Regions from separate parts of the Carnobacterium iners genome, predicted to be linked through region 2. Evidence: a T-box and tRNA genes for the amino acid it is inferred to sense, from the RefSeq annotation. Region 2 holds a T-box; the other holds one or more tRNA genes.
What was found. The T-box of region 2 lies ahead of argS (arginine--tRNA ligase). A T-box ahead of a tRNA ligase gene usually reads a tRNA of that ligase, here a tRNA-Arg.
Positions count from the first base shown of each region.

Region 1: it has a tRNA-Arg gene. The T-box ahead of argS (arginine--tRNA ligase) is inferred to sense a tRNA for this amino acid. The anticodon was not compared.

Region 1 covers NZ_FXBJ01000002.1:54,112-58,498, forward strand. Annotated here, with positions in the region: gene B9Y54_RS00345 (hypothetical protein) at 1-469, shown strand, start outside; tRNA gene B9Y54_RS00350 (tRNA-Glu) at 540-611, opposite strand; tRNA gene B9Y54_RS00355 (tRNA-Ile) at 629-702, opposite strand; tRNA gene B9Y54_RS00360 (tRNA-Gly) at 713-783, opposite strand; tRNA gene B9Y54_RS00365 (tRNA-Phe) at 790-862, opposite strand; tRNA gene B9Y54_RS00370 (tRNA-Asp) at 877-949, opposite strand; tRNA gene B9Y54_RS00375 (tRNA-Met) at 988-1,060, opposite strand; tRNA gene B9Y54_RS00380 (tRNA-Met) at 1,128-1,200, opposite strand; tRNA gene B9Y54_RS00385 (tRNA-Ser) at 1,222-1,311, opposite strand; tRNA gene B9Y54_RS00390 (tRNA-Glu) at 1,353-1,424, opposite strand; tRNA gene B9Y54_RS00395 (tRNA-Ser) at 1,441-1,528, opposite strand; tRNA gene B9Y54_RS00400 (tRNA-Ile) at 1,551-1,624, opposite strand; tRNA gene B9Y54_RS00405 (tRNA-Gly) at 1,633-1,703, opposite strand; tRNA gene B9Y54_RS00410 (tRNA-Asp) at 1,708-1,780, opposite strand; tRNA gene B9Y54_RS00415 (tRNA-Met) at 1,816-1,888, opposite strand; tRNA gene B9Y54_RS00420 (tRNA-Ser) at 1,910-1,999, opposite strand; tRNA gene B9Y54_RS00425 (tRNA-Ile) at 2,061-2,134, opposite strand; tRNA gene B9Y54_RS00430 (tRNA-Met) at 2,155-2,228, opposite strand; tRNA gene B9Y54_RS00435 (tRNA-Ala) at 2,256-2,328, opposite strand; tRNA gene B9Y54_RS00440 (tRNA-Pro) at 2,340-2,413, opposite strand; tRNA gene B9Y54_RS00445 (tRNA-Arg) at 2,457-2,530, opposite strand; tRNA gene B9Y54_RS00450 (tRNA-Leu) at 2,537-2,625, opposite strand; tRNA gene B9Y54_RS00455 (tRNA-Gly) at 2,674-2,745, opposite strand; tRNA gene B9Y54_RS00460 (tRNA-Thr) at 2,749-2,824, opposite strand; tRNA gene B9Y54_RS00465 (tRNA-Leu) at 2,834-2,918, opposite strand; tRNA gene B9Y54_RS00470 (tRNA-Lys) at 2,957-3,029, opposite strand; tRNA gene B9Y54_RS00475 (tRNA-Val) at 3,031-3,106, opposite strand; rRNA gene rrf (5S ribosomal RNA) at 3,130-3,245, opposite strand; rRNA gene B9Y54_RS00485 (23S ribosomal RNA) at 3,335-4,387, opposite strand, start outside.
Region 2 covers NZ_FXBJ01000002.1:2,077,691-2,082,077, reverse strand. Annotated here, with positions in the region: gene B9Y54_RS09925 (BMP family lipoprotein) at 1-974, shown strand, start outside; gene argS (arginine--tRNA ligase) at 1,065-2,759, opposite strand; T-box leader at 2,850-3,066, opposite strand; gene argR (arginine repressor) at 3,234-3,689, shown strand; gene B9Y54_RS09910 (phosphohexomutase domain-containing protein) at 3,704-4,387, shown strand, end outside.

The DNA of each region.
Region 1 (4,387 bases), 2.0 Mb from region 2:
ACAGATTTATTTTAAAGAAAATGATTTGAAGTGGCTACTGATTAGCATGAAAGCTATTTTTAAAGGTGGTATTCTAACCTATATTAGTTTCTTTATTCAATTATTTTTTATTCCTAATACTATCTTTTTATGGAGCGTTCCTTCAATTCTATTAGCTTTAATAATAGAATTAACTGATCACACGATTAAAGCAAAACAACCAGAATCACTAAAGAAAAATCGCCTCCTAGCTCTGAGCTTACTCATTTTTTTGTATATAAGTAGTATTTTTATTTTATCGCTATCTTTTAGTTACTTTTCTCTCTTATTGCTAATAAGTTTGCCCACCGCATGGAACTTACTTTCTCTTTATCGAGCATCAGCTCGTACAAAATCCTTTTCAATAAAGCTCAAGCAACTAAACCTATTTGCTATTATCTTTTTGTTTCTATTTGCTTTAGTTATTAGTACTAAAACTTTCCTACAATAATAACTCCTATTAAAAAAAAAGAAAAATCAAGCCCCTTCTACTTGGACTTGATTTTTCTTTTATTCTATTATGACCCGTACGGGATTCGAACCCGTGATACCGCCGTGAAAGGGCGGTGTCTTAACCACTTGACCAACGGGCCTTTTAACTAGATAATAATGGGCCTAAATGGACTCGAACCATCGACCTCACGCTTATCAGGCGTGCGCTCTAACCAGCTGAGCTATAGGCCCATAAAAAAAAAGCGGGTGACGAGAATCGAACTCGCATCAACAGCTTGGAAGGCTGTGGTTTTACCACTAAACTACACCCGCAAAAAATGGCCCGGGACAGAATCGAACTGCCGACACCTTGAGCTTCAATCAAGTGCTCTACCAACTGAGCTACCGGGCCATATATTTAATTAACGGTCTCGACGGGAATCGAACCCGCGATCTTCTGCGTGACAGGCAGACATGTTAACCCCTACACCACGAGACCATTTTTAATATAATATCATATTGGTATTATGATATTTATTGCGGGGACAGGACTTGAACCTGTGACCTTCGGATTATGAGCCCGACGAGCTGCCAACTGCTCCACCCCGCGATAATAATAAGTAAAAAATTTCTAACAAAGCTAAACTTTTCTCTCTTAAAAAATAGAGTGAAAGTAATTGCGGGGACAGGACTTGAACCTGTGACCTTCGGGTTATGAGCCCGACGAGCTGCCAACTGCTCCACCCCGCGATAATATTAAATTTGTAACTAAGGAGGATAAGAGATTCGAACTCTTGCGTGCTTTTACACACCTGACGGTTTTCAAGACCGTTCCCTTCAGCCAGACTTGGGTAATCCTCCATCTGAAAAGCAATAATTTAAATTTATTAAGTTAAATCACATGACCCGTACGGGATTCGAACCCGTGATACCGCCGTGAAAGGGCGGTGTCTTAACCACTTGACCAACGGGCCTTTATAAAAAACGAAACGGAGAAGGAGGGATTTGAACCCTCGCGCCGCGTTAACGACCTACACCCTTAGCAGGGGCGCCTCTTCAGCCACTTGAGTACTTCCCCAAAATTAAAAAATAAAATTAAATGGGCCTAAATGGACTCGAACCATCGACCTCACGCTTATCAGGCGTGCGCTCTAACCAGCTGAGCTATAGGCCCATAAAAAAAGCGAGTGACGAGAATCGAACTCGCATCAACAGCTTGGAAGGCTGTGGTTTTACCACTAAACTACACTCGCAAAACGGTCTCGACGGGAATCGAACCCGCGATCTTCTGCGTGACAGGCAGACATGTTAACCCCTACACCACGAGACCTTTTTGCATATACCAAATTTATTCTATGGTATTCATTGCGGGGACAGGACTTGAACCTGTGACCTTCGGGTTATGAGCCCGACGAGCTGCCAACTGCTCCACCCCGCGATAATATTAAATTTGTAACTAAGGAGGATAAGAGATTCGAACTCTTGCGTGCTTTTACACACCTGACGGTTTTCAAGACCGTTCCCTTCAGCCAGACTTGGGTAATCCTCCATTTATTAAAATAAATAGTCCCTTTAATATAAAAGGTAATCAATCAATACAAAATGATTAATGGACCTTGCAGGACTCGAACCTGCGACCGGACGGTTATGAGCCGTCTGCTCTAACCAACTGAGCTAAAGGTCCAAGATCTTTTTAAATTGTAATAGCGGCGAAGGGGATCGAACCCCCGACCTCCCGGGTATGAACCGGACGCTCTAGCCAGCTGAGCTACACCGCCAAAATAAGTCTTAAAAATTTAAATAAGTGGAGCCTAGCGGGATCGAACCGCTGACCTCCTGCGTGCAAGGCAGGCGCTCTCCCAGCTGAGCTAAGGCCCCAACATTTAAAATCGGGAAGACAGGATTCGAACCTGCGACCCCTTGGTCCCAAACCAAGTGCTCTACCAAGCTGAGCTACTTCCCGTACGTTGAGTCATTCTGGAATTTCCATTTTAATTTAAATGAAATGCACCCAAGAGGAGTCGAACCTCTAACCGCCTGATTCGTAGTCAGGTACTCTATCCAATTGAGCTATGGGTGCAATATATGGTGCCGAGGGCCGGAATCGAACCGGCACGATGATCACTCACCGCAGGATTTTAAGTCCTGTGCGTCTACCTGTTCCGCCACCCCGGCATTTTGAACAAGTTACGATTGTTACATCGCTTACTAGATGACCTAGTAAGCGGAAGACGGGGTTCGAACCCGCGACCTCCACCTTGGCAAGGTGGCGTTCTACCACTGAACTACTTCCGCTAATGGTGCCGGCTAAAGGAGTTGAACCCTCGACCCTCTGATTACAAATCAGATGCTCTACCAACTGAGCTAAGCCGGCTTGAAAATATGGTGCGGGTGAAGGGACTTGAACCCCCACGTCTTTCGACGCTAGATCCTAAATCTAGTGCGTCTGCCAATTCCGCCACACCCGCTAAAATATGGCATAACTAGTCATTTTAATGAATAGTTATGAGTCATGCAGGATTCGAACCTGCGACCCTCTGATTAAAAGTCAGATGCTCTACCAACTGAGCTAATGACTCATGGTGGAGGTTGACGGGATCGAACCGCCGACCCTCTGCTTGTAAGGCAGATGCTCTCCCAGCTGAGCTAAACTTCCATATGAGAAAAAAACTATTAGATGCGCGGCAGCGTCCTACTCTCACAAAGGGAAACCCTTCACTACCATCGGCGCTAAGAAGCTTAACTACTGTGTTCGGCATGGGAACAGGTGTGACCTTCTTGCCATCGCCACCACACATCTTTTAGTTATAAGAGAACGTTGTTCTCTCAAAACTGGATAGTGTTTAACTATAAGACAATAAAACCGTTTCTTCATCGTTTAAAAATGGTTAAGTCCTCGACCGATTAGTATTGGTCCGCTCCATACATCGCTGTACTTCCACTTCCAACCTATCTACCTGATCATCTCTCAGGGGTCTTACTCACTTACGTGATGGGAAATCTCATCTTGAGGGGGGCTTCACGCTTAGATGCTTTCAGCGTTTATCCCGTCCACACATAGCTACCCAGCGATGCTCTTGGCAGAACAACTGGTACACCAGCGGTGTGTCCATCCCGGTCCTCTCGTACTAAGGACAGCTCCTCTCAAATTTCCTGCGCCCGCGACGGATAGGGACCGAACTGTCTCACGACGTTCTGAACCCAGCTCGCGTACCGCTTTAATGGGCGAACAGCCCAACCCTTGGGACCGACTACAGCCCCAGGATGCGATGAGCCGACATCGAGGTGCCAAACCTCCCCGTCGATGTGGACTCTTGGGGGAGATAAGCCTGTTATCCCCAGGGTAGCTTTTATCCGTTGAGCGATGGCCCTTCCATACGGAACCACCGGATCACTAAGCCCGACTTTCGTCCCTGCTCGACTTGTAGGTCTCGCAGTCAAGCTCCCTTCTGCCTTTACACTCTACGAATGATTTCCAACCATTCTGAGGGAACCTTTGGGCGCCTCCGTTACACTTTAGGAGGCGACCGCCCCAGTCAAACTGCCCGTCAGACACTGTCTCCCAGCCAGATCATGGCTGAGGGTTAGAGTGGTCATACAGCAAGGGTAGTATCCCACCATTGCCTCCACCAAGACTAGCGTCCTGGCTTCATAGGCTCCTACCTATCCTGTACAAGCTGTACAAACACTCAATATCAAACTGCAGTAAAGCTCCATGGGGTCTTTCCGTCCTGTCGCGGGTAACCTGCATCTTCACAGGTACTATAATTTCACCGAGTCTCTCGTTGAGACAGTGCCCAAATCATTACGCCTTTCGTGCGGGTCGGAACTTACCCGACAAGGAATTTCGCTACCTTAGGACCGTTATAGTTACGGCCGCCGTTTACTGGGGCTTCAATTCTGAGCTTCGCTCGAGAGCTAACCCATCCTCTTAACC
Region 2 (4,387 bases):
ATCCTGCAAAGGCATCAACTGATGAAAAAAAGAATGGAACGGTTGGATTAGCAGCTGATTTTAGTGGAATTGACGATAAATCATTTAATCAATCAGCATGGGAAGGTCTAGAAGCATGGGGTCAAAAGAATAATCTACCAAAAGGTATCCAGGGATATGACTACATTCAAGCTAAATCAGCCTCCGATTATGTGATGAACTTACAGACATTGGCAAATAATAAGTTTGACACAGTTGTAGCAATGGGTTTTAAATTAACTGAAGCCCTTATTGAGGTAGCGCCTCAATACCCTGAAACGAACTTTACGATTGTTGATGTTGCCATGCCAAAAATGGATAATGTTGCTTCACTGGTTTTTAAAGATAATGAATCAGCTTTTCTAGCAGGTATTGCAGCAGCTGAGTCAACACTCTCTAATAAAGTAGGATTTATTGGTGGACAACAATCAGATATTATTGATAAATTTGAAGCGGGATTTGTTCAAGGAGTTAAAACAGTTAAACCTGAAGCAGAAGTAAGAGTGGAGTATGTAAACTCGTTTGCTGATTCTGCTAAAGGAAAAGCGATAGCAGCCGCAATGTACGCAAGTGGAATAGATATTATCTTCCAGGCGGCAGGAGATTCTGGTAATGGCGTATTTTCTGAAGCAAAGGATTTAATGAATTTAAACTCTGAAAACAAGAAATGGGTTATTGGCGCAGACCGCGATCAAACAAAAGAAGGAGTCTATAATAGTGGAAATGTAACACTTACTTCTACTTTAAAACAAACTGGTAACGCAATTCAAGATATTGCTGATAAAGCTTTGAAAGGAAATTTTCCTGGCGGAGAAATTTTAAATTACGGTTTATCAGAAGATGGGGTTGGTTTAACTGATGGTCAGCTATCAAAAGAAATAATCGATAAAATTGACTTATTCAAACAACAAATTAGTAATGGAGAATTAGTTGTAACGGAAAAACCTGGAAAATAAAAAATGATGTAAAAAACAGCTATTAAACTAATGTTATCATCAGTTTAATAGCTGTTTTTAGTTTGAATTTTTTAAAAGTTGATTAGTAAATTACATTTGATCAGGAGATTTTACTCCTAGTAATCTTAAATCTTCTTTTAAAATAGTAGCAACAGATTGAACTAAAGCTAAACGTGCAAGCTTTTCTGCATCTTCTATTAAAACTTTACTGTTTGCATAATACCTATTGAAAGCTTGGGCTAATTGTAAAGAGTGTTTTGCAATAATTGATGGCTCACGTTTTTCGTAAGATTTTTTAACAATAGTTGGATATTCTTGTAATAATTTAATAATTTCCCAACTATAAGAGTCGTTCAACGTATAAGTGTCTTCACTATTAGTTGTTGGGTTTCCAGCTTTGCGTAAGATACTCATTGCGCGAGCTCTTGTGTATTGAACATAAGGACCCGTTTCACCTTCAAAACGCACAACTTCTTCTAAAACAAAGTCAAAGTTGTTTAAGCGATCATTTTTAAGATCATGGAAGATAACAGCTCCAATTCCAACTTGCTTAGCCACTTCGTCTTTATTTGGTAAATCAGGATTTTTTTCTGAAATTTGTTTGCCAGCTAAATTGATTGCTTCGTTTAAGACTTCTTCAAGCAGTACAATTTTGCCTTGACGTGTAGATAATTTTTTTCCACCTTGCGTAATTAAACCAAAAGCAATATGTTGCATATCATCTGCCCAAGGAAGACCCATTTCTTTCAACACAGCATTCAATTGATTGAAGTGATTGCTTTGTTCATTCCCAACAACATATAAACTTTGTGCAAAGTCATAGTTGCGTTTACGGTAAAAAGCAGCAGCTAAATCGCGGGTGATATAAAGAGTCGCTCCGTCAGATTTTTTGATCAATGCAGGATTTAAATTGTATTTATCTAAATCGACAATGCTAGCTTTTTGGTTAATTTTTAATAAGTTCTTTTCTTCAAGCAAATCAATAACTTCATCCATTTTATCATTATAGAATGCTTCTCCACTGATTGCATCAAATTGAATATCTATCATATCGTAAATATGATTGAATTCTTTCAATGACTCTTCACGGAACCATTCCCAAAGAGAGACTGCTTCTTCATTGCCATCTTCTAATTTTTTGAACCAGATACGAGCATCTTCATTTAGTTCTGGTTGCTCTTCAGCTATGGCATGAAATTTAACGTAAAGACGTAATAATTCAGTAATAGGTTCAGCATCAATAGCTTCTGCATTCCCCCATAATTTGTAAGCAACAATTAGTTTCCCAAACTGAGTTCCCCAGTCTCCAAGATGATTGATCTTAATTGGTCGATACCCGACTTTACTGTAGATATTAGCAAGCGCATTTCCAATAACAGTTGAGCGTAGGTGGCCCATTGAAATAGGTTTTGCAATATTAGGAGAAGACATATCAATTGGAACATTTCGATTTTCACCGATAGCTAAATCACCATAATGTTCACCTTTTTCCAAAACATCTGCTAATACAGCAGCGCTAACTATTTTTTTATCTAAGAAAAAATTTAAATATGGCCCAACAACTTCAATTTTTTCGATAATAATAGAAGAAATTTTTTCACCTAAATCTGTTGCAATTTGCTGAGGTGCTTTTTTAAATTCCTTTGCTAAAATAAATGTAGGAAAAGCAACGTCGCCGTGTTCGGCTGTCTTTGGTTTTTCAAGTAAAGCAAAAATTTTCTCAACAGTTAGTGTTTCACCAATTTGTTCATGTAAAGCTTTGGCAACGAGTAATTTATAGTTCATATTTTTTCCCCCTATTTAAATCTCTATTTTTTAATTATTTTAAACTTTAGAATACAAAAAAAGCCCTAATTTGATTTACAAATAAATCAAAAAAGAGACGAGGTTGAGCCCGCGGTACCACTCTTGTTGTTTTATCTAAGCGACAAAACCACTTGTTTTTAGATAACGGCAAACAAAACCGAATAATTTTACTAGTTTCGAATTATTTTCTCAAAAGTGCGGTTCCTGATTTTTTTGTTATTGGCTTACACCATCCCAATTCGCTTTGAACAAACTAAATCAGTACTCTCTTCATCACTGAATCACTATTTAATTCTATTCTATAAGTATAGCAAAGTATCTAGATAAATTCCATTCATTTTTAAAAAGAATTTTTATTCATTATTTTGCAAAGAATTTAATAAATCTAAGCGTATTCATATTTTGTTTGGTATAATACGGATAAATAGTGTAATTATGAGGAGGTCTTGTAGTATGAAAAAATCTAATAGACAACTAGCCATAAAACAAATTATTAATAACTACGATGTTAGTACACAAGAAGAGCTATTGCACTACTTAAAGGAAGAAGGAGTAGAAGCAACACAAGCAACAATTTCACGTGATATTAAAGAGATGCATTTAGTGAAAACAACGACTTCAAGCGGGAATGTAAAGTACGCTCTTTTCCAAAACAATAAAATGTCAACGGAAGAAAAATTACAGTCAACATTAGGTGAAGTTACTATAAAATTGACTCGTGTGCAATTTCTAACGATTCTAATGACTATTCCAGGCAATGCTCATGTTATCGGAGCGTTAATGGATGCGATTGATTTTCCTGAAAAAGTAGGAACGATTGCTGGGAACGATACTTGCATCATTATTTCTAAAAATGAAGAAGATGCAGTTAAAATGTATGATTATTTACACAAATGGATAAATGCATAAAATGGAGGTTCGTTATGACAAAATTATCTGAGTTTCATTTAGCAGATTTACAAAATGGATCTGATATTAGAGGAATTGCTATTCAAACAAAAAACAATGAACTAACTTTAACAAATAATCGAATTGAAAAGATTAGTATTGGCTTATTGACGTGGCTAAAAGAATACAAAAAACTGACTAACTCACTAACGACTATCAAAGTTGCTATTGGGTACGATAGTCGATTGTCTGCTAAGAGAATTCAAGAAGTTATCATAAAAACGTTAACTAATTTGGGTGTCGATGTTATTGACGTTGGTCTAGCTACAACACCAGCCATGTTTATGTCCACACAATACCAAGAATTTGACTGTGATGCTGCGATTATGATTACAGCAAGTCACTTACCTTATGAATACAACGGCTTAAAGTTTTTTACAAAAGACGGCGGAGCAGAACATGAGGATATTGAATTTATTTTAGCAAATATAAATTTGGAAAAACCAACTTATCCAGGAAATAAAGGTGAAGTAAAGAAGGCGGATCTATTAAACGTCTATGCAGCTGATTTAAGAAGTAAAATAAAAAAAGGGATTAATGATGTAGAAAATTATGAAAAACCTTTAGTAGGTAGACATATTATTGTAGATGCTGGAAATGGTGCTGGAGGATTTTTTGCAAAAGAAGTCTTAGAAAAATTAGGTGCCAACATTACAGGT